Regions from separate parts of the Pseudoalteromonas sp. H103 genome, predicted to be linked through region 1. Evidence: predicted binding sites of a transcription regulator. Region 1 holds the regulator's gene; each other region holds the start of a gene.
The links. Region 1 encodes sigma-54, which starts transcription at its own class of promoters, with help from an activator protein. Its sites were predicted from a motif close to GTTGGCACGNNNNTNGNNT; they were not measured.
Positions count from the first base shown of each region.

Region 2: ATS74_RS13750 (DUF3192 domain-containing protein) is a predicted target of sigma-54. The motif match lies at 5,186-5,204, and genes of this name have one in related genera.
Region 3: ATS74_RS06775 (EF-hand domain-containing protein) is a predicted target of sigma-54. The motif match lies at 4,670-4,688, and genes of this name have one in related genera.

Region 1 is NZ_LOFG01000001.1:68,912-75,510, reverse strand. It holds gene lptC (LPS export ABC transporter periplasmic protein LptC) at 1-513, shown strand, start outside; gene lptA (lipopolysaccharide transport periplasmic protein LptA) at 503-1,048, shown strand; gene lptB (LPS export ABC transporter ATP-binding protein) at 1,045-1,770, shown strand; gene ATS74_RS00390 (RNA polymerase factor sigma-54) at 1,840-3,339, shown strand; gene hpf (ribosome hibernation promoting factor) at 3,366-3,653, shown strand; gene ATS74_RS00380 (PTS sugar transporter subunit IIA) at 3,658-4,110, shown strand; gene rapZ (RNase adapter RapZ) at 4,127-4,972, shown strand; gene ATS74_RS00370 (HPr family phosphocarrier protein) at 5,015-5,287, shown strand; gene mgtE (magnesium transporter) at 5,405-6,599, shown strand, end outside.
Region 2 is NZ_LOFG01000016.1:349,598-356,196, reverse strand. It holds gene ATS74_RS13785 (EAL domain-containing protein) at 1-601, opposite strand, end outside; gene ATS74_RS13780 (GNAT family N-acetyltransferase) at 628-1,029, opposite strand; gene ATS74_RS13775 (DUF3283 family protein) at 1,092-1,295, opposite strand; gene ATS74_RS13770 (transporter substrate-binding domain-containing protein) at 1,414-2,112, shown strand; gene ATS74_RS13765 (DUF1289 domain-containing protein) at 2,109-2,354, opposite strand; gene ATS74_RS13760 (1-acyl-sn-glycerol-3-phosphate acyltransferase) at 2,487-3,620, opposite strand; gene ATS74_RS13755 (D-2-hydroxyacid dehydrogenase) at 4,119-5,063, shown strand; gene ATS74_RS13750 (DUF3192 domain-containing protein) at 5,247-5,627, shown strand; gene ATS74_RS13745 (diguanylate cyclase) at 5,713-6,599, opposite strand, start outside; gene ATS74_RS13740 (ATP-binding protein) at 6,596-6,599, opposite strand, start outside.
Region 3 is NZ_LOFG01000008.1:8,893-15,491, forward strand. It holds gene fmt (methionyl-tRNA formyltransferase) at 1-893, shown strand, start outside; gene rsmB (16S rRNA (cytosine(967)-C(5))-methyltransferase RsmB) at 886-2,181, shown strand; gene trkA (Trk system potassium transporter TrkA) at 2,288-3,664, shown strand; gene ATS74_RS06765 (EF-hand domain-containing protein) at 3,730-3,945, opposite strand; gene ATS74_RS06770 (calmodulin) at 4,022-4,234, opposite strand; gene ATS74_RS06775 (EF-hand domain-containing protein) at 4,377-4,589, opposite strand; gene ATS74_RS06780 (flagellar brake domain-containing protein) at 5,054-5,716, opposite strand; gene ATS74_RS06785 (TrkH family potassium uptake protein) at 5,746-6,599, opposite strand, start outside.

The sequences.
Region 1 (6,599 bases):
TGTATGGTTTGGCTTTGGTACCCTTATTTTACCCAAACAAATACAGCTCCTCAGGCAGAACCTGAAGTGATTGCTAAGCCTGATTACATCGCCATAGAACTTAAGCAAACAGCTTATGATGAACAGGGTAAAATTAGCCACAAAGTAACAGCGGCTAAAATGGAGCTATACCAGCAGCTAGGTTTTACATTTTTTGAAAAGCCTATATTTACTTTATATAACGAAAAGCAAACGTGGCAAATAAACGCTGACGAAGCAACATTATACGAAGACAAACAGTTGATATTAGAAGGTAATGTAGTTGCCAAAAACTTAACCGATAACGCCATGATAGACAAAATCAACGCTGATAATATTCAGGTTGATATAGAACTATTAACAATGCGCTCGGAGCAACCTGTTGTCATCACTGGACCCAATTTAAAAATCACCGGTAAAGGCCTTGAAGCCGACTTAAAAACTGAAGTGATTAAACTAATTAACCATACGCGAACCATATACTATGACCAATAAAATTTCTAAAATACTTATAATTCCAACTCTTCTACTTGCTTTTAATGGCTATGCAGCAGAACAAGAAGCTTCTCCTTCTGCCAATCAAATTTCAATTAGCGCTGACAAACAAGAAGGCCAGTTAAAAGCTAATGTAGGGATTTTTGAAAAAAACGTAGAGATTATTCACGGTAATCGTCGTATTACAGCTGACCGATTAGAAGTACACAAACGCGAAGATTTAGGTGATAACAAGCAATTACTAATAGCAACAGGTAGCCCAGCTTATTTTGAAGAAAAACAAGCTGACGGCACAGTAATGAGCGCCAGTGCAAACGAAGTACGCTACGATGTTGCTAAGCGATTTTTAACGCTAGTTGGCGATGCTGAGGTCGCTCAAGCGGGGCAAAAAATCAATGCAAAAAGTATTACATACGACATGCAACAGCAATTAATTAGCGCCGAAAAAGATGAAAACTCTACCGATCGCGTTCACACTATTTTAGTGCCTGTTGAGCCTAAAAAAGTAAAAAAAAGTGACAAAGGCCAGCCATGAGTACATTAAAAGCAGAGCTATTAGCAAAAAGCTATAAAGGCCGTGAAGTAGTAAAAAATGTTGGCCTAGAAGTCAAAGCTGGCAGTATTGTTGGATTGCTTGGGCCTAACGGCGCAGGTAAAACCACTACGTTTTATATGATAGTGGGCCTTGTACCGAGTGATAAAGGCAAAATTTCTATTGATGAGAACGATATTACTCTTTTACCTATGCATAGTCGTGCTAGATTAGGCATAGGCTACTTACCACAAGAGTCATCAATTTTTAGAAAACTTACCGTTTATCAAAATTTAATGGCTATTTTAGAAACGCGTAAAGAGCTTAACAAAAAAGCAAGAGAAGATACGCTTAACAACTTGTTAGATGAATTTAGTATTCAACATATTCGAGACAGCCAAGGTATGGCTTTATCGGGTGGTGAGCGACGCCGCGTAGAAATTGCACGCGCACTAGCTGCTAATCCTAAATTTATATTGCTCGACGAACCCTTTGCAGGTGTAGACCCTATATCGGTGTTAGATATAAAGAAAATAATAGAACATCTTAAAAATCGTGGGATTGGTGTATTAATTACCGATCATAACGTAAGAGAAACCCTTGATGTTTGTGAAAAAGCCTACATTGTTTCTCATGGAGAGTTAATCGCTTCTGGTACACCAGAGCACGTATTAAATGACAAAACGGTACGCGATGTTTATTTAGGCGAGCAATTTAGGCTGTAACATTTACGCCATGTCTTTAAGCATCTGCTAGTATTAATTATAACAACATAAAAGGATTGTTAGAGATACATGAGGCAATCATTACAGCTGCGCATGGGCCAGCAACTTACAATGACTCCACAACTGCAACAAGCAATTCGTTTGTTGCAACTCAGTACATTGGATCTCCAGCAAGAAATACAAGAAGCGCTTGATAGCAATCCGCTTCTAGAAGTAGATGAACAAGATTACACGGAAGAATCAGCTGGCAAAAACGAGCAAAAAGCAGATAACGATGAATTAACCGTAAGTGCTAATGCCGACGAAAAACCAAGCGAGTACGAGCAAGACAGTGGTGAAGCACTTACTAAAGACACCGTAAGTGACGAAATGGCTATGGATGTAAGCTGGGATGAGTACATGAGCGCAGCTCCTGCTTCATCATCAGGCCCTATGCCAGAAGATGAGTCTATTTATCAAGGTGCTTCAACCGAAACTCTTCACGAATACCTAATGTGGCAATTACAGCTCACGCCGTTTAGCCCTACTGATGAAGCAATTGCAATAGCGATTGTTGAAGCAGTCGATGACTCAGGTATATTAACGCTAAGCTGTGAAGATATTTTAGAAAGCTTTAATCAAGAGAACGACGACGAAGGCGAAGTTGAACTTGATGAAATAGAAGCCGTTTTAAAACGTATTCAGTTGTTTGATCCGGTGGGTATAGCAGCTCGTAGCTTACAAGAGTGTTTGTGTATTCAGCTAAATCAGTTTGATAAAGATACGCCTTTTATCAATGAAACAAAGATGATTTTAACCGATCATATTGACCTATTAGCGGCTCGCGACTATCGTACATTAATGAAGAAAACTAAGCTCAAAGAAGACGAGCTTAAAGAAGTAATGACGTTAATTCACACTCTAAACCCTAAGCCAGCAGATACTATTGTAAGGGAAGAATCAGAGTATGTGATCCCCGATGTATCAGTTAAAAAAATAAAAGGCCGTTGGGTAGTTGAGCTAAACCCAGATAGCATGCCTAAGATACGTGTTAATAGCCAATATGCAGCTATGTCACGAACAGTTAAATCTAGTGGTGACAGTCAATTTATTCGCTCTCATTTACAAGAAGCTAAATGGTTTATAAAGAGCCTAGAGAGTAGAAACGACACACTACTAAAAGTAACTAATTGTATTGTTAAGCAACAACAGGGCTTTTTTGAACACGGTCCAGAAGCCATGAAACCTATGGTTTTAAACGATGTTGCTGAAATGGTAGAAATGCACGAGTCGACTATTTCGCGTGTAACTACTCAAAAGTATATGCACACGCCACGTGGTATATTTGAGCTTAAATACTTTTTCTCAAGCCACGTAAGCACCGAAAATGGTGGTGAGTGTTCATCTACAGCAATACGTGCTTTGATTAAAAAACTGATTGCCGCAGAAAACTCAGCAAAACCATTGAGTGATAGTAAAATTGCGGATATATTGGCTGAGCAAGGAATTAAAGTAGCTAGACGCACAATCGCAAAATACCGCGAATCTCTGGCTATTCCACCGTCTAATCAACGAAAGAGTTTGATATAAGACGCAAAACAAAGAGGAAAACGCTTATGCAACTAAACTTAACTGGTCGTCATGTAGATGTTACTGATTCATTAAGAGACTACGTAAATAATAAATTTGCAAAGCTAGAAAGGCATTCTGATCATATAAACAATGTTCATGTCATTCTCGATGTAGAAAAACTTAACCAAAAAGCTGAAGCTACAATCCATGTAAGTGGTGCAGAGTTATTTGCATCTACCGAACATCAAGACATGTATGCTGCCATAGACTCGTTGATTGACAAGCTCGATCGTCAAGTTATTAAACACAAAGAGAAGCTTGCTCGACATTAATATGATGAAATTAAGCTCACTTATATGCCAGGACTGCAGCAAAGCTGCGGTCCTTTTTAATAGCAAAAAAAGAATTTTAGAGTTTATTAGCGAACTCGCTCATGAAAAGCTTCCTTATCTTTCTCAGCAAGATATTTTGTGTGCTCTAATGAATAGAGAGAAGCTTGGTAGCACAGGCATAGGCCGTGGTATTGCAATTCCTCATGGAAGAATGAGTGGCGCAGAAGAGCCATTAGCAATAGTGCTTGTAAGCGAGACAGCCGTAAATTTTGATGCGATTGATAACCGCCCTGTTGATATATTTGTTGCACTCATCGTACCAGATGGTGATAACCAACAGCACCTAAAGACTCTCGCAACCATAGCTGATAAACTAAATGACAAAGAATTTTGTAAACAGTTACGCTGTGCAAAATCCGATGCTGAGCTTTACCAAGTTATTGTTAATCAATCGTAGTTTAAAAGGGTGATAAATGGAGTTAATTATCATAAGTGGCCGCTCTGGTTCTGGGAAGTCGGTTGCTTTACGCGTTGTAGAAGATTTAGGTTATTATTGCGTAGATAACATTCCAGTAAACCTACTGCCTTCTTTAGTGCGAAGCGTATCGGATACCTACGATAAAATTGCTGTAAGCATAGATGTGCGTAACATCCCTAAAGAGCAAGATGAGTTTAACGATATTCTTGAATACCTCCCGGGCTTTGCAAATCCCACTTTATTTTATTTAGATAGTGACGATCAAACTCTGATCAAACGCTTTTCTGAAACACGCCGATTACACCCGCTTTCTATTGACTCGTTACCACTTGATTTAGCGATAAAAAAAGAAAAACAACTGCTAGATGTATTAGTAACCCGCGCAGATTTTATGCTCGATACAACCGACTTAAGTGTTCATCAGTTAGCTGAGTCTATTCGTGAAAAAATTCTCGGTAAAAAAGATAAGCAACTTATTGTAACCTTTGAATCGTTTGGCTTTAAACACGGTATTCCTAAAGAAGCTGACTACGTATTTGATGCTCGATTTTTGCCAAATCCGCATTGGGAGCCAGAGCTTAAGCCTTTAAATGGTTTAGACCAACCTGTTAAAGATTACTTAGCGAGTCACAGCATAGTACAAAAATTCACTTGGCAAATTCAAACATTTGTACAAACATGGCTACCACACCTAGAGCGTAATAATCGTAGTTACTTAACGATTGCCATTGGCTGTACGGGCGGGCAACACCGTTCGGTGTATTTAGCACAAACAATTGGTGAGAGCTTTGCGATGACACACCCTAACGTAAAAATTAGACACCGCGAACAAGAAAAATAATACAGCCGAATAATCACCAGTTCAGCTTACATAGAGTAACTTATGCATTGTGAAGACACTTTTTTAATAAAAAACAAACTTGGCTTACACGCCAGAGCTGCCACTGTACTTGCGCAATTAGCCGTGCAGTTTGATGCCACAATTACACTGTTTCAAGATGATAAAGAAGCAGCTGGCGATAGCGTACTTGCATTAATGCTACTAGAAAGCAGCCAAGGTAAAGAAGTTAAAGTAGTGTGTGAAGGCCCCGATTCTGAGCAAGCCTTACATGCTGTTGGACAACTAATAGCACAACGATTTAATGAACAAGAATAATTAGGCTTAACTTTTAGTAATAAAAAATTTTACCCGGTTAAGCTTATAAATAAGGTTAGTGCGTCTGTACACTCACCACCTCCCCTAAAGTAATATAAAAATTTATAAAGGACGCCAATGCCTGAAGCTTTTGAACAAGATTATCCACTACAACAATTAAAACAGGTGACCAAGTCACTCAATAGTGGTCAATTTGTTCAAGTTAGGCGCATGCTTGCAAAAACAGCTCCTTGTGACACCGCTCTTTTACTAGAATCATCACCTCACAAAATCCGTCGCTTACTTTGGCAATTAGTTGACCCTGACGTACAGGGTGACGTTCTTGAAGAACTCTCTGAAGATGTACGTTTAGGCATTATTGCTCAAATGGAGCCTGAACACATTGCCGCCGCTACTGAAGACATGGGGCATGATGATTTAGGTGAAGTTCTACGAAGCCTACCTGACACCGTCTATAAAGACGTTGTTAGCGCAATGGATATTCAAGACAGAGAGCGGGCAACTCAAGCCCTATCATATCAAGAGCGCTCTGCTGGCGCGTTAATGAACACCGATACGGTAACCATTCGCCCTGATGTTACTCTTGATGTAGTGCTTCGTTATATTAGACTTAGAGGCGAGCTACCTGAAGGCACTGATGACTTATATGTAGTTGATAAGCATAACTGTTTTTTAGGTGCATTATCACTCAGCACCTTACTCACTAACCCACCAGAAAAAATCGTTCTTGATTTAATGGACGAAGATTGTGAATCTATTCCAATCTCTATGGATGAAAGTGAAGTTGCACAACTTTTTGAGCGTCATAACTGGATATCTGCACCGGTAGTTGATGATAACGCACACCTTTTAGGCCGTGTAACCATTGATGACATTGTTGATGTAATACGCGAAGACGCTGAGCATAGCCTTTTGAGCTTAGCGGGTCTTGATGACGAAGAAGATACCTTTGCACCCGTTTTAAAAAGCTCAAAAAAACGCTCAGTTTGGTTAGGTGTAAACTTATTAACCGCTCTTGCAGCAGCCTTTGTAGCAAGCTTTTTCGAAGGTACTTTAGATGTATTGCCTATTTTGGCGGTGCTAAACGGTATTGTGCCTTCTATGGGGGGCGTTGCTGGCAGTCAATCTTTAACACTCGTTATTCGAGGTATTGCTGTAGGTCATATAAATCAAACAAACCAACGCTTCTTAATGATGAAAGAGCTTGCCATTGGCGCGTTAAACGGTATTTTGTGGTCTCTTTTAATTGCTGGTGTAATAGCACTTTGGCAGTGGGATTTTATGCTTGGTGGCGTACTCGCTTTTGCTATGT
Region 2 (6,599 bases), on a different contig from region 1:
CTGTAGCAATATCAAATACATAAGCACCATGGCTTGTGCCTATAAATATGTAGCCATTATAGGCAAATAGTTTTCTTACTAAGGTGTTTTTAAATTTTTCAGGAAGCTCAAAAATAGTGGTAATTTTACCCGTAGCTATATCAAGCTTTGCAAAATCTCGCCCCCGGCCAATCCAAAGCGTTTTTTTATCAACTGCAATCATGCTAAAAACAGACTGATTGATTATCTCTTCTTCACTGGTGGGTTTTTCTAAAAATTGTTGGTAAGAGTCGGTAACGGGATCGTATCTAAATAAGCCCGCTAGTAAGGAGGCTATCCAGATGTGGCCTTGGGGGTCTTGGTAAATACGGTCAATTATGGCTTCTTCTAATTCGCCATTAGGGCCATTAATTGGAATAACTTGATAGCCATCGTAACGATTAAGCCCAGCCTCTGTAGAAAGCCAAAGATAACCGTTATTATCAATGAGCATCGTATTTACGTAGCTTTGTGATAAACCTTCGCTAGGAGATAAACGTTTTACTTGTGCGCCAACTTGGCAACTTAAAATAGTTATTAAAACTATAAAGCAACTAATGATCCCATTAACGCATTTGCTCATGCTTATTCCATATTATTATTTTATTACTATGGGTACTCTAGGGCGATAATATTTCGGTGCTTGTAAGTATCAAAAAGTACTTGTAAAGCAAGAGTATATGTTAACACCTGGTTAAATCCAATAGCACAATATAAATCGGCTACGTTTTTATATGCGAAGGTATAAATTACTTTATTCTGCTGTTTTATAAGAGCAGATATTAATTGCTTAGCCACACCTTTACCGCGGTGCTTTGGAGCGACATAAACGGTAGATAAAAACAAAAAATCAGCCTTGTTTTGTAACCTACATGCCGCGACTATTTCATTATTATAGTAAGTAACCCAGAGCTTATCTTGTTTGTTTGCTCGCCCTCTTACGTTATATTTTTTATAAAACTTATTAACGAGTGGGGTTTTTAACTCATCGAGCACATAAACGCTATACATTGCTTAACCTAAACTCTCATTAAGAGATTAACTAAAATAAAATCATTTAAATCTATTATTCTCTAGCTAAGCATTAATGCTAAGTACTGCTCAAACTTTTGCTTTAGTACCATTTGCTCTGCCATCGGGCGGCTATGAATAGTATTGTATACTTGCTCACGTGTTTTTTTATTTCGCTTAATTTGATAAGCCCAAAAAGACGCTTCGTAATCGAGCTGAATTTGGTACTTTTCTTCACGTGGTAATAGGCATAAATTAAAACTCACAATACTTCCTTATTCATATATTAAATTGATAGCTCACCCACTAAACTGGGCAAGCGGTAATCAGCTTGCTATTATACGCGTCTTATTTTATTTATTTCTGTAGTTATTGGAACTGATAATGAACAGATGTTTTAGTACCTTGTTATTATTGGTAAATTTATTTTTTAGCGCTTCTTGCTTTAGCCATCAATATAGTCTGACCTTCAACCGCCCACAAAGTACTCCTCAAGCCGATTATGCATTAGAACTATTAAAATTAGCGTACGCCGATATTGGCTTTAAAATACATATAATCGATTTTAGCCGTAAGAATGCTTTGTTAGCGGCAAATAATGGCGTATTAGATGGCCAATTAGGAAGAGATATAAGCGTTGAACAAGATTACAAAAATTTAGTTAGGGTTAACTACGAGCTATTTAAATTCGACTTAATTCTTTATAAAACATGCCTACCCAATAAATTAGAACAACTTGAGAGCATTGCTATTGTTGATGCTTACCCTGTTCAAGAGCGCTATTTAGCGAGCACTAAATTTGCAGGCTCTATCATTAAAGTAAAAAGTATAAGCACACAACTAAACTTACTTGCTCAGCAAAAGGTTCAAGGTGCTTTGATGGTTGACTTTGTGCCTGAAAATAACTCTGCGGTTAAACCAAAAAGCTGCTTCGAAAAAGAAGTACTAACCACTTACCCGCTTTATCATTACTTAAATAAAAATAATAAAAACTTGGTAGATAAGCTCGAAAAATCGCTAATTAATTTAACTAATAACGGCACTGTTTACGCACTTAAAGCCAAATACGGATTAAACTTTTAAAAGTCGAACCCTTGCTGCTCAGCCTGTGTGTTTTGAGCTGCAGCTTGCTGCTTTTTCTGCAAATAGCGTTTATAACGCTGCTGACACAAACTAAGCACCTTCTTTTTTTGGGCATTAGTAAGTGTGTTCCATGCAAAGCGCTCATCACGACTTCGGTAACACCCCTTACAATATCCCCTGTTATTTACTAAGCAAATGCTTTTGCAAGGGCTTGGAATATCAAATATTTCAATTTGTTGCATGGCATTCGCACCGTTAAATAAGAGGTACTTAGTATAGCGTTATTTTTGCACAAAAAAAAAGCAGCAATTAAATTGCTGCTTTTATCTATTTGATCTGAAGTTAGCTTAAAAAACTTTCCAAAATAACAACTATTAATGCTCGCAGCTATTCGTATTTATTTCTGTTTTACGGTGAAATGGCTTAGCGTACATAGCCAGTACTAACGGCTTTAACTCCTCAGGTACCAGTGCTAAACGCTGCTCAAACTTAGCCGTATCTGGGGAGTCAATAACTGCCTTTTTACAGCCACCAGCAATATAGTTACCTGGATGCAGGTAAAATGAATCCACTATTTGCTGATCAATTGTTTTAGCAAGCTCTTCTGCGCTATCGCATTGCTCTTCTATTGGTTGCCCAAAGGCTAAATGTACATGCCCTTTCGCGGTGCTAAAACCTTCAACAATACTTGCAATGTCTTCACCGGCCGATTTTATATACTCACCATGGTGCTGCTTATGATAAAGCTCTTTGGCTTTAGCAATAGCACATGGTTCATACTGATACGAAATAGACACAGGAACAATTTTAAGCTCTTTAATATATTCGCCAAACTCTTTCTTTTGCTTACGACCATTTAATTGCAGCATTTTTAAAAGTGCCGGATCAGTTTGATCAAAGCCATCTTTTGCACGCCCTTCTTTTTGCGCAATCCAAATAGAATTACCGCCAACTAAAGAGTCGTAAATATAAGATGAAAGCTGGGTGAGCGCTTTAAGCATTTCTTTTGGCGCTTTTGCTGAGCGTTTAACAATAAAGCTTTTGTTTAGGCGCATTAGCTCAGTGATGTAAGGTATTTGCAATAAATTATCGCCAATAGCAATACGCACTGTTTTCATTTTATGCTGATATAAACCCCAGTTTACTAAAGCAGGGTCGAGCACTATGTCGCGATGATTTGAAATAAATAAATAAGCTTGGTTTGGATCTAATTGATCTAACCCAGAAAAAGTGACTTTAGAAGTCGTACGTTTTACTAATTTATCTAAGTATTGCGCCACTTCGTTTTGTACGTCTTCAACAGTGCTTACTTTGCCCCACTTTTTACGTAACTGACTTTTTACCAGCGGGCGGGTAATAAAAGGCATTGATGATAAAAATCGCGGTAAATTATACTTTGCTATTACATCAATAAACGCATTATCATTAATTAAACGTGTTAACGAAGCCGCAACTTCGCTGTCATTGTATGGGCGTATATCTGCGTATTTATCTTCTAATTCACTCATTACTACATCTATAATGTTAAAAAACGGCACGCCAAGGCGCACCGTTTATGTCTAAGTTCGATTATAACTCAGGCGATCTAAAATGCGAAATAACCAAAAAACGATTTTGATCTAATTTATTCTGAGCCTAAATAATAAATCTCTTAACCAAATTTAGCTAAGTAACTACTCTTATGACCATGAGGAGGCTCATAAGTGCAAAAAATCTGATCAGTTAACCAAAATACCATGTTATCAATGTGCTAGTGGGCAGACCACTATAAATAACGCATTAAGGCCTTATAGGCTTTCAGGGCCAGAACTGCTTTAAACAAGAGTGGTTTTATAAAGCAAAGAGCAGCGTATATTTAGCCTCAAAAGATAGCCTAGTCATTTGGTAGTAATACCATTTTCAAAGGCTTCCTTTCGTAGTACCTTAACTTCACATTTTCAGTTTCTATAAATCGCTAACACTTTCACGATTGAAACTATTCTAGATCTACTAATTAAAGGCTCATAATGAACATTACTATTCTTGATAACGCCACATTAGCTAACACATCTCTTGCTTGTATTGAGCAACTTGGTAATTTAACAACGTATGAACTTACCAGCCCAGAACAAGTTATTGAGCATTGCCAAGGTGCAGATGTACTTATTACCAATAAAGCAGTATTAAATCGCGATACGATTAGCCAGTTAAAACAACTTAAGCTAATTTGCGTTAGTGCCACTGGCACTAATAATGTTGATTTAGACGCTGCAAAAGAGTTTGGTATTGCAGTTACTAATGTTGCTGGTTACTCAACGCCTTCTGTTGTTCAGCATACATTTTCGTTAGTGACTAACTTACTAGGTAATACTCATCGCTATCAAGCCGATTGCCAACAAGGCGCTTGGCAAAAAAGTGAAATGTTTTGCCGACTAGATTACAGTTTTAATGACCTTCAAGGTAAAACATTTGCCATTATAGGTGGTGGAACACTGGGTAAAGGCGTAGCAAAAGTAGCTGAGGCGTTTGGTGCAAAAGTAATTATTGCTGAGCGCAAGGGCGTAAAATGCAGAGACGGACGCACCCCATTTGAAGAAGTACTAAAAACGGCTGACATAATCAGCGTTCACTGCCCTCTTACTGACGAAACTCGTGATTTAATAGCACTACAAGAGCTTAAAATGATGAAGCCAAGTAGTATTATTATTAATACTGCACGTGGTGGGATTATTAACGAAGCTGACTTAGCCAAAGCACTTGGACAAAACTTAATTGCTGGCGCTGGCGTAGATGTACTAACAAAAGAGCCTGCGGAGCTAACTAATCCCCTCGCTAATTACACTGGTAATAACTTATTACTTACACCACACATTGCATGGGCAAGCACTGAGTCAATCGTACGACTAATCAATGAGGTCAGCCTAAATATTACTGCATTTAATAACGGCGAATCTCGTAACCGCTTGGTATAACTGCATTGCTGACAAATAGTTAAAAAAACTAAAATGTGGCTGTTTTTACTAATTATTTTTGTAAATTATTAGTTAAATACAGCCCTGAAAATCTAACCGACTGAATTTAAATAACTTTTAAACTTGGCCTACTACTTGCCTTATATGATCAAAATATTAAAAACTCATTTAAGGAATATCATAATGAAAAAATCTCTATTAGCAGCGGCTCTTATTGCACCATTTTTAACCGGCTGTGTTATCGCCGTATCTGATGGTGAAGCTGAGACTCATTGGGCAGGGAAAAACTCATCAAGCTGGCAAGCACACCATAAGAATAACCGTGAGGCTATTTCAGAACTGACGATGGATAGCAGCTATCAATCTGTTTTAACGCAATTAAAAACGCCTAATTTCACAGAGCTATTAAAAAAAGATGACGATGTATACCAAGTACTTTTTTATGTCACTCATAGTAAGCATTCTGATTCTAAAACAACGAAAGATGAATGTACGCCGCTTGTATTTAAAAATGATAAGTTGGTAGGTATTGGTGACACTGCTTTGAGTATGATCGCGAACTAAACAGCAAAAAGTCTAACCTCAAAAGTCATTAGATACTAAAAACGCCAATATAAATATTGGCGTTTTGCATTTAAAAATATTCTTTTTAACGCGCTATTATTCTATCTCTACCTTCATCTTTGGCGGCATATAAGCCTAAATCAGCTTCTTCTAATAGGGCTTGCTCAGCGTATATTTGCCCGCTTTCGGTTGTTGCTATACCAATACTAATTGTTATGTGATCCGCATTTAACGATGCTCTATGCTCTATATCCAAAGCATTAACCGCACTACGTATTTTATTGGCAAATTCAATTGCGTCAGCTTTACCCACCCCAGGCAGTACTGCGGCAAATTCTTCACCGCCATAACGCGCTATAAAATCACTTCCTCGCTCGCATTGAGCTGCAAGAACTTGAGCAACTTCTTTCAAACACTCGTCGCCAGCTCGGTGTCCATAGCAGTCGTTGTAACGTTTAAAATGGTCTATATCCATAAGTAATACCGACAATGGCGTTCCACTGCGTTTACTTCTGCGCCATTCGCGAGATAAGTTTTCATCAAGGTAGCGTCTGTTAGGTATTTCAGTTAACCCATCAATAGAGGCCAACATTTCAAGCAAGTCATTTTTTTGCTTTATAAGTAGCTGATTGCGAACTCTTACTCTTACAATAGAGGGACTAAATGGCTTAGTAATATAATCCATTGCGCCTAATTCAAGGCCTTTAGCCTCGTCGTCATGACTACGGTTTGCTGATATAAATATGATAGGCACGGATTGAGTTATAGGGTTTTCTTTAAGCTGCACTAAAACTTCATAGCCATCAATACCAGGCATAATTACATCGAGGATAATTAAATCAACTTGTGTTGTTTTTACAAATGTCAGCGCTTTTTCACCACTATCAACTAAGAACACGTCGTGCTCGTCTTTAAGCGTTTTTTCAAGTACTAATCTGTTTAGCGGATCATCATCCACTATTAATACTTTAG
Region 3 (6,599 bases), on a different contig from region 1:
AAGCGCTTATACAAAGCGAGCACCAAATAGTAGGTGTATACAGCCAACCTGACCGCCCTGCTGGTAGAGGTAAAAAATTAAAAGCCAGTGAAGTTAAAGCGCTAGCGCTTGAGCATAACTTACCGGTTTTTCAGCCACAGTCGTTAAAAAATGATGACGCATTAGTAGATCTTAAAAACTTAAATGCCGACATTATGATTGTAGTGGCTTACGGGCTAATTTTACCAAAAGCAATATTAGAAGCTCCACGTTTAGGTTGTCTAAATGTGCATGGTTCTATATTACCGCGCTGGCGTGGTGCAGCACCTATTCAACGTGCAATTTGGGCGGGTGATGAGCAAACCGGTGTAACTATTATGCAAATGGATGAAGGGCTGGATACCGGCGACATGCTTCATATTAGTCGCTGTGCAATTAATGCTGATGAAACCAGTGCCAGTTTATACACTAAACTGGCCGAGCTTGGCCCTGATGCGCTTATAGAAACCGTTAATAAATTAGCAAAAGGCGAGCTTAAAGCTGAACCTCAAAACGATGAGCTGGCTAACTACGCTAAAAAGCTATCTAAAGACGAAGCAAATATCGATTGGTCTATGGATGCAGCTCAAATAGAGCGAAATATTCGCTCTTTCAACCCTTGGCCTGTGTGCTTTACACAAATGGCTGAGCAAACGGTAAAAATTTATCAAGCGCAAGTAGTTGATCAAACAGGTAGTGCAGGCCAAGTTTTATCAAGCGATAAAACGGGTGTGGTTGTAGCGTGTGGCAAACATGCTATTTGCATTACGCAATTACAGCCGCAAGGCAAAAAGCCAATGGCAATTAGTGACTTTTTAAATGGTCGTAGTGATTGGGTAACCCCGGGTACAGTATTAGGCGAAAATAATGAGTAATGTTCCAAATGTACGCGCGCTTGCCGCAGAAACTTTATATAACGTCGTTGATAAAGGCGCATCGCTTAATCAAGAGCTTCCTTTTGCGAGCCAAGGCTTACCCCCAAAAGACAAAGCTTTACTGCAGCAAATTTGTTATGGCGTATTACGATACTTACCAAGCCTTGAAAACTATTGCCAACACTTAGTAGAGCAGCCGTTAAAAGGTAAGCGTAGAATATTTCAGTTTTTGTTATATGTAGGCATATACCAGCTACAGCACATGCGCGTGCCACCGCATGCCGCAATATCAGAAACCGTGAATGCACTCGCTCAAATGCGCGCACTGGGTTTAAAAGGCCTAATAAATGCTATTTTACGTAGCTTTCAACGCCAACAGAGCGAGCTTGAAGAAAAAGCGAAGCAAATACCGGTGTGTTTATACAACCATCCAAATTGGTTTATTAAACAAGTGCAAGCTGCATACCCAAATAGCTGGGAAGCATTGCTTGAAGAAAATCAGCAACAAGCCCCTATGTGGCTGCGTGTAAATCAAGCTCAATACAGCACGCAAGAATACAGCGAAATGTTAACGGCTAACGATATTGAACATACATTAAACCCAGAGTTTGTTGACGGTATTAAGCTAGCTAAGCCGCGTGATGTATTCTCGCTGCCAGAATTTGATGTAGGTGCATGTTCGGTGCAAGATGCAGCAGCACAACTTGCAGCACGCTTTTTAGAACCTAAAGCTGATGAATACATTTTAGATGCCTGTGCAGCGCCTGGTGGAAAAACATGTCACATATTAGAGCTTGCTGATGCTGAAGTATTAGCCCTAGATAGCGACTCAACTCGCCTTGAGCGTGTTAAGCAAAACCTTACGCGTATTGGCTTAGGTGCCGATTTACAATGTGGTGACGCTTCACAGCCTCATACTTGGTGGGATGAGCAACAGTTTGATCGTATATTATTAGATGTGCCATGTTCTGCAACTGGTGTTATACGCCGTCACCCAGATATAAAATGGTTACGCCGCGCATCAGACATCGAAGATCTAGCTAAACTGCAAAGTGATATAATCGATAGCATTTGGCCACTACTAAAACCAGGTGGCACACTGGTATACGCTACGTGTTCGGTACTCCCACAAGAAAACCAGCAACAAGTTGCTAAGTTTTTAGCTAATAATGACGATGTAGTACATATTCCATTGCACGAGAGCGACACTGTTACTAATCCGGGTTTGCAATTACTACCGGGCGAAAGTGATGGATTTTATTACGCTAAGCTAGTTAAAAAAGCCTAATAACCGTACACTAAATAGTTAGCCATTTATGAGATATTAAATGGCTATTTTTTTAATTAAACGGTAATTAACCTCTTTTTAGGTTGATTACTAATACGGGTAAATAATGAAAATAATCATACTCGGAGCTGGGCAAGTTGGCGCTACGCTTGCTGAAAACTTAGTTGGCGAACAAAACGAAATTACGGTTGTAGACATAGACGGCAACCGTTTGCGTGAGCTTCAAGATAAGTACGACCTACAAGGGGTTATGGGCCACAGCGCGCACCCTGATGTATTACGCCGTGCTGGCGCTGAAGATGCCGATATGATTATAGCGGTAACCAGTTCAGATGAAGTGAACATGGTTGCTTGCCAAGTAGCGTACAGTATTTTTAATACCCCCACTAAAATTGCTCGAATACGTTCAGAGCAATATTTAAAATACCGCGAAAAACTTTTCCAAAATGACGATTTACCAATCGACCATTATATTGCCCCAGAAGCACTCGTTACCAAATATATTCGCCGCTTAATAGACTACCCTGGTGCATTACAAGTATTACAATTTGCCGATGGTATGCTCTCTTTAGTGGCTGTTAAAGCTTATTACGGTGGCTTATTAGTGGGTTATGCGCTTTCTGCTTTAAAAGAGCACATTCCTAATGTAGAAACTCGCGTTGCGGCTATTTACCGCCAAGGTAAAGCCATTAAACCTTTGGGTACTACAGTAATTGAAGCCGACGATGAAGTCTTTTTTATAGCCGCAACCAAACATATTCGCGCGGTTATGAACGAGCTACAAAAGCTAGAACGCTCTTACAAAAAAATTATGATTGCTGGTGGCGGTAACATTGGTGCCGGCCTTGCCCGCTCGCTTGAAAAAAACCACAGTGTTAAATTAATTGAGCGCAGTAAAGAGCGCGCTGAGCAACTATCTGAAATGCTCGACAACACAGTGGTATTTTGTGGTGATGCATCAGATCAGGAACTGCTATCTGAAGAGCATATAGAGCAAGTTGACGTATTTATTGCCGTAACTAACGATGATGAAGCAAATATCATGTCGGCTATGCTTGCAAAACGAATGGGGGCACAAAAAACCATGGTACTTATTCAACGTGGTGCATACGTTGATTTAGTACAAGGTGGGGAAATAGATATAGCCATATCGCCGCAACAGGCTACTATATCGGCATTGCTTACTCATGTACGCCGTGGTGATATTGTTAATGTTTACTCATTACGTAAAGGTGCAGCAGAAGCAATTGAAGCCGTCGCTCATGGCGACGAAAACACTTCAAAAGTTGTTGGCCGTGCCATTGCCGATATTAAACTTCCTGCTGGTACTACTATTGGCGCAATAGTACGTAACGACGATGTACTTATAGCCCACGACGATACAATTATCATGTCGGGCGACCATGTAATAATGTTTTTAATCGACAAAAAACACATTACCGTTGTAGAAAAGCTATTCCAAGTAAGTGCTATATTCTTATAATCACTTAGCATAAACGCAAAAAAGCCGCTGACTAAGGCGGCTTTAGTGGAGTATGAAGCGTTTGCTTACTGTACTTTTGCAAACTCTTCTTTTGAAAGCTCGCCGTTTCCATCTGCATCTAAATCATCAAAAATCTTTACTAATTGTGCATTTACTTGCGCTTCTTGCTTAGTGATTGCACCATCACCATCGGCATCAAATGAGGCAAAGTCTACTGCTGCGTAAGCTGCTGATGAAGATGCTAAAACTAAAACTGCAAGTGTTGTATTTAATGTTTTCATAATAATATTCCTAGTAAGATGGGAAGTCCTTTTCAAAGATCCCTAACTGTGAAAATGCTTAACCTTTATAGGTTAATTAGTAATTTGAGAACTCTTCTTTAGAAAGCTCACCACTACCGTCTGTATCCAGCTCAATAAATTCAGCCATTAAATCTGTATCTACTGCCGCTTCGCTTGGGCTGATAGTGCCACTGCCGTCGATATCTAAACTATCGAAATCTGATGCTGCAAATGCAGCTGAAGAAGATGCGATAGCAATAAGAGCAAGTGCTTTATTTAGATGTTTCATAGCGTATTCCTTCATATTCAATGTTTTATCAAAAAATTGGTTTGCTAAAATTAAAGTCAAATTCACTTCCTTGTTATCCTCTTTCGTAAGCTCCCTTGCCTGCTTAGGTTGTCTTTGGCAACTCAGGATAAATCACTTTAAATTAAGCTTTTGAAAACTCTTCTTTTGATAACTCACCATTTTGGTCAGTATCGAGCTCTGAAAACATGCTCATTAGCTTTGCATCTACCGATGCTTCTGCTTGGCTAATTGCGCCATTACCATCTACATCTAACGTATCGAAATCTGATGCTGCAAAAGCTGCTGATGAAGATGCAATAGCGATTAGTGCTAAAGTTTTATTAATGCTTTTCATAATATGTATCCTTCAAATTTATGTGTGTGCGATTAAGTCTTTCACTGTAAATCACGTTTTCGTTCAGTACACTTAGACTATTACAACTTAAATGCCAACATTTAAAAGTTTATATATATCAATACATTAAGATAACACCTTCGTTTTTTGAAGATTTTAGCTGTGATTTTTGTTGCTATTTAGCAACGCGATTTATAATGAAGAAATTAAATTAAACAAAAACAGATAGTTACAATTAAGTAAAAAGCTACAGTTTTGAGTATTTAATAGAAATGAGGGGTTTTACCTAGAAAATTTAAGTAAACTATAAGCTAAGCAGGTTTGCAGTGAAAATAATAATTCTATTTTCAACTAACTCAACAAACTGTTATTTAAGGAAATTATATTTATTTTTAAATTAAATGAAGAAGTATTTTTAAATTTTTACACAAAATACCTTTTTGTTGCAAAAAGGCGAAACGTTACTACTCTACAGCCATATCAAGTACTGATGGGTCGATAAAATGTTCTTTCATAAATGCTTTCATTTCATCTTCACTGGCTAATAACCTAATTCCGCAATTAACACCCGATGAGTGCTCTTTCACACTGCAAATCTCACCCTGAAAATCCTTACTATTGGTATCTAGTATTACAGTGCATTGCATGTTTTTTAAGTCTTCGTCTTGTTGATCGCCCCTAACATCAAACATAACACCAGTGAGTGAAATATCTTTGATGATGCCTTCAAGTACTCTGTCATCGCTCACTTTTAATTTAGCCGGTAATAAGGTAGGTATGCGTGCTTGAGAGCGCAGAGCAAAAAGCTGTACTTGCTTAGGGTAGTTAATAAAAATCAACCTAGCAGGATGAGAAGCCACCGACATTATTTGTTGTCGAAATGCAATAATCTGCCCGCCACTGCCCTCTATTAATGCTCTTACTATAACCATTACACCATCGCGTAAATAATCACTACTCGCAGGCAAGCGCTTTGAACTAGGGTAATTTAAAATAATAAATTTATTTTCGAGCAAGCCTACAAACTCGGTTTTAATGCGCTTACTGTCGGTGGGAGTGAGTATTTCTAAGTCAACCAAGCCACTCGTAGTGAGTTGGTGTAATTTATTTAGATTTGACGCTGGCATACTCTACCCCTGAGTTAGTTTAATAGCGTTTAGCCGCGCCAAAAAGTAGGCGTAAATAATACTAATAACGTGAATATTTCTAACCGGCCAAATACCATAGCAATAGTTAGCAACCATTTTGCGCCATCGGTAATTGCACCATAGTGCGAGGCAACATCACCTAAACCTGGGCCTAAGTTATTTAAACATGCAGCAGTGGCAGAAAACGCCGTTATGTTATCCATACCAGTCCCCATAAGCGCCAGCATAATAATAATAAACACCAGTGCATATGCCGAGAAAAAGCCCCACACGGCCTCTACAACCTTATCTGGCAATGCTTTACGGCCGAGTTTAATAGAGTATATAGCGCGTGGGTGTACAAGCCTATTAAGTTCACGTACGCCCTGTAAGTAAAGTAAAAACACTCTTACTACTTTCATACCGCCACCGGTAGAGCCTGCACAGCCACCAATAAAGCTCGAAAATATAAGTAAAATAGGTAAAAACAGCGGCCAAGTAGAAAAGTTATCGGTAGCAAAGCCTGCTGTTGTACTCATAGATACCGCTTGAAACAAAGCTTGATCGAGGGTCTCGTCGCCATTGGCAAATATTTCGTTGGATGAAAGCACAGTAAAACAAATAACCACCAGCGCTAATTGAATACATAAAAACACCTTAAACTCAGGATCACGTATATATACTTGAATGTTTCTGCTCGCCACTGCGGCGTAATGCAAAGAGAAGTTGACGGCGGCAATAATTAAAAAGAACACGCAAATAAAGTTAATCATTGGGCTGTCAAAATGACCCATAGACGCATCGTAAGTAGAAAAACCACCTATCGCGACTGTAGAAAACGCATGGCATATAGCATCAAACCACTCCATTCCTGCAGCCCAAT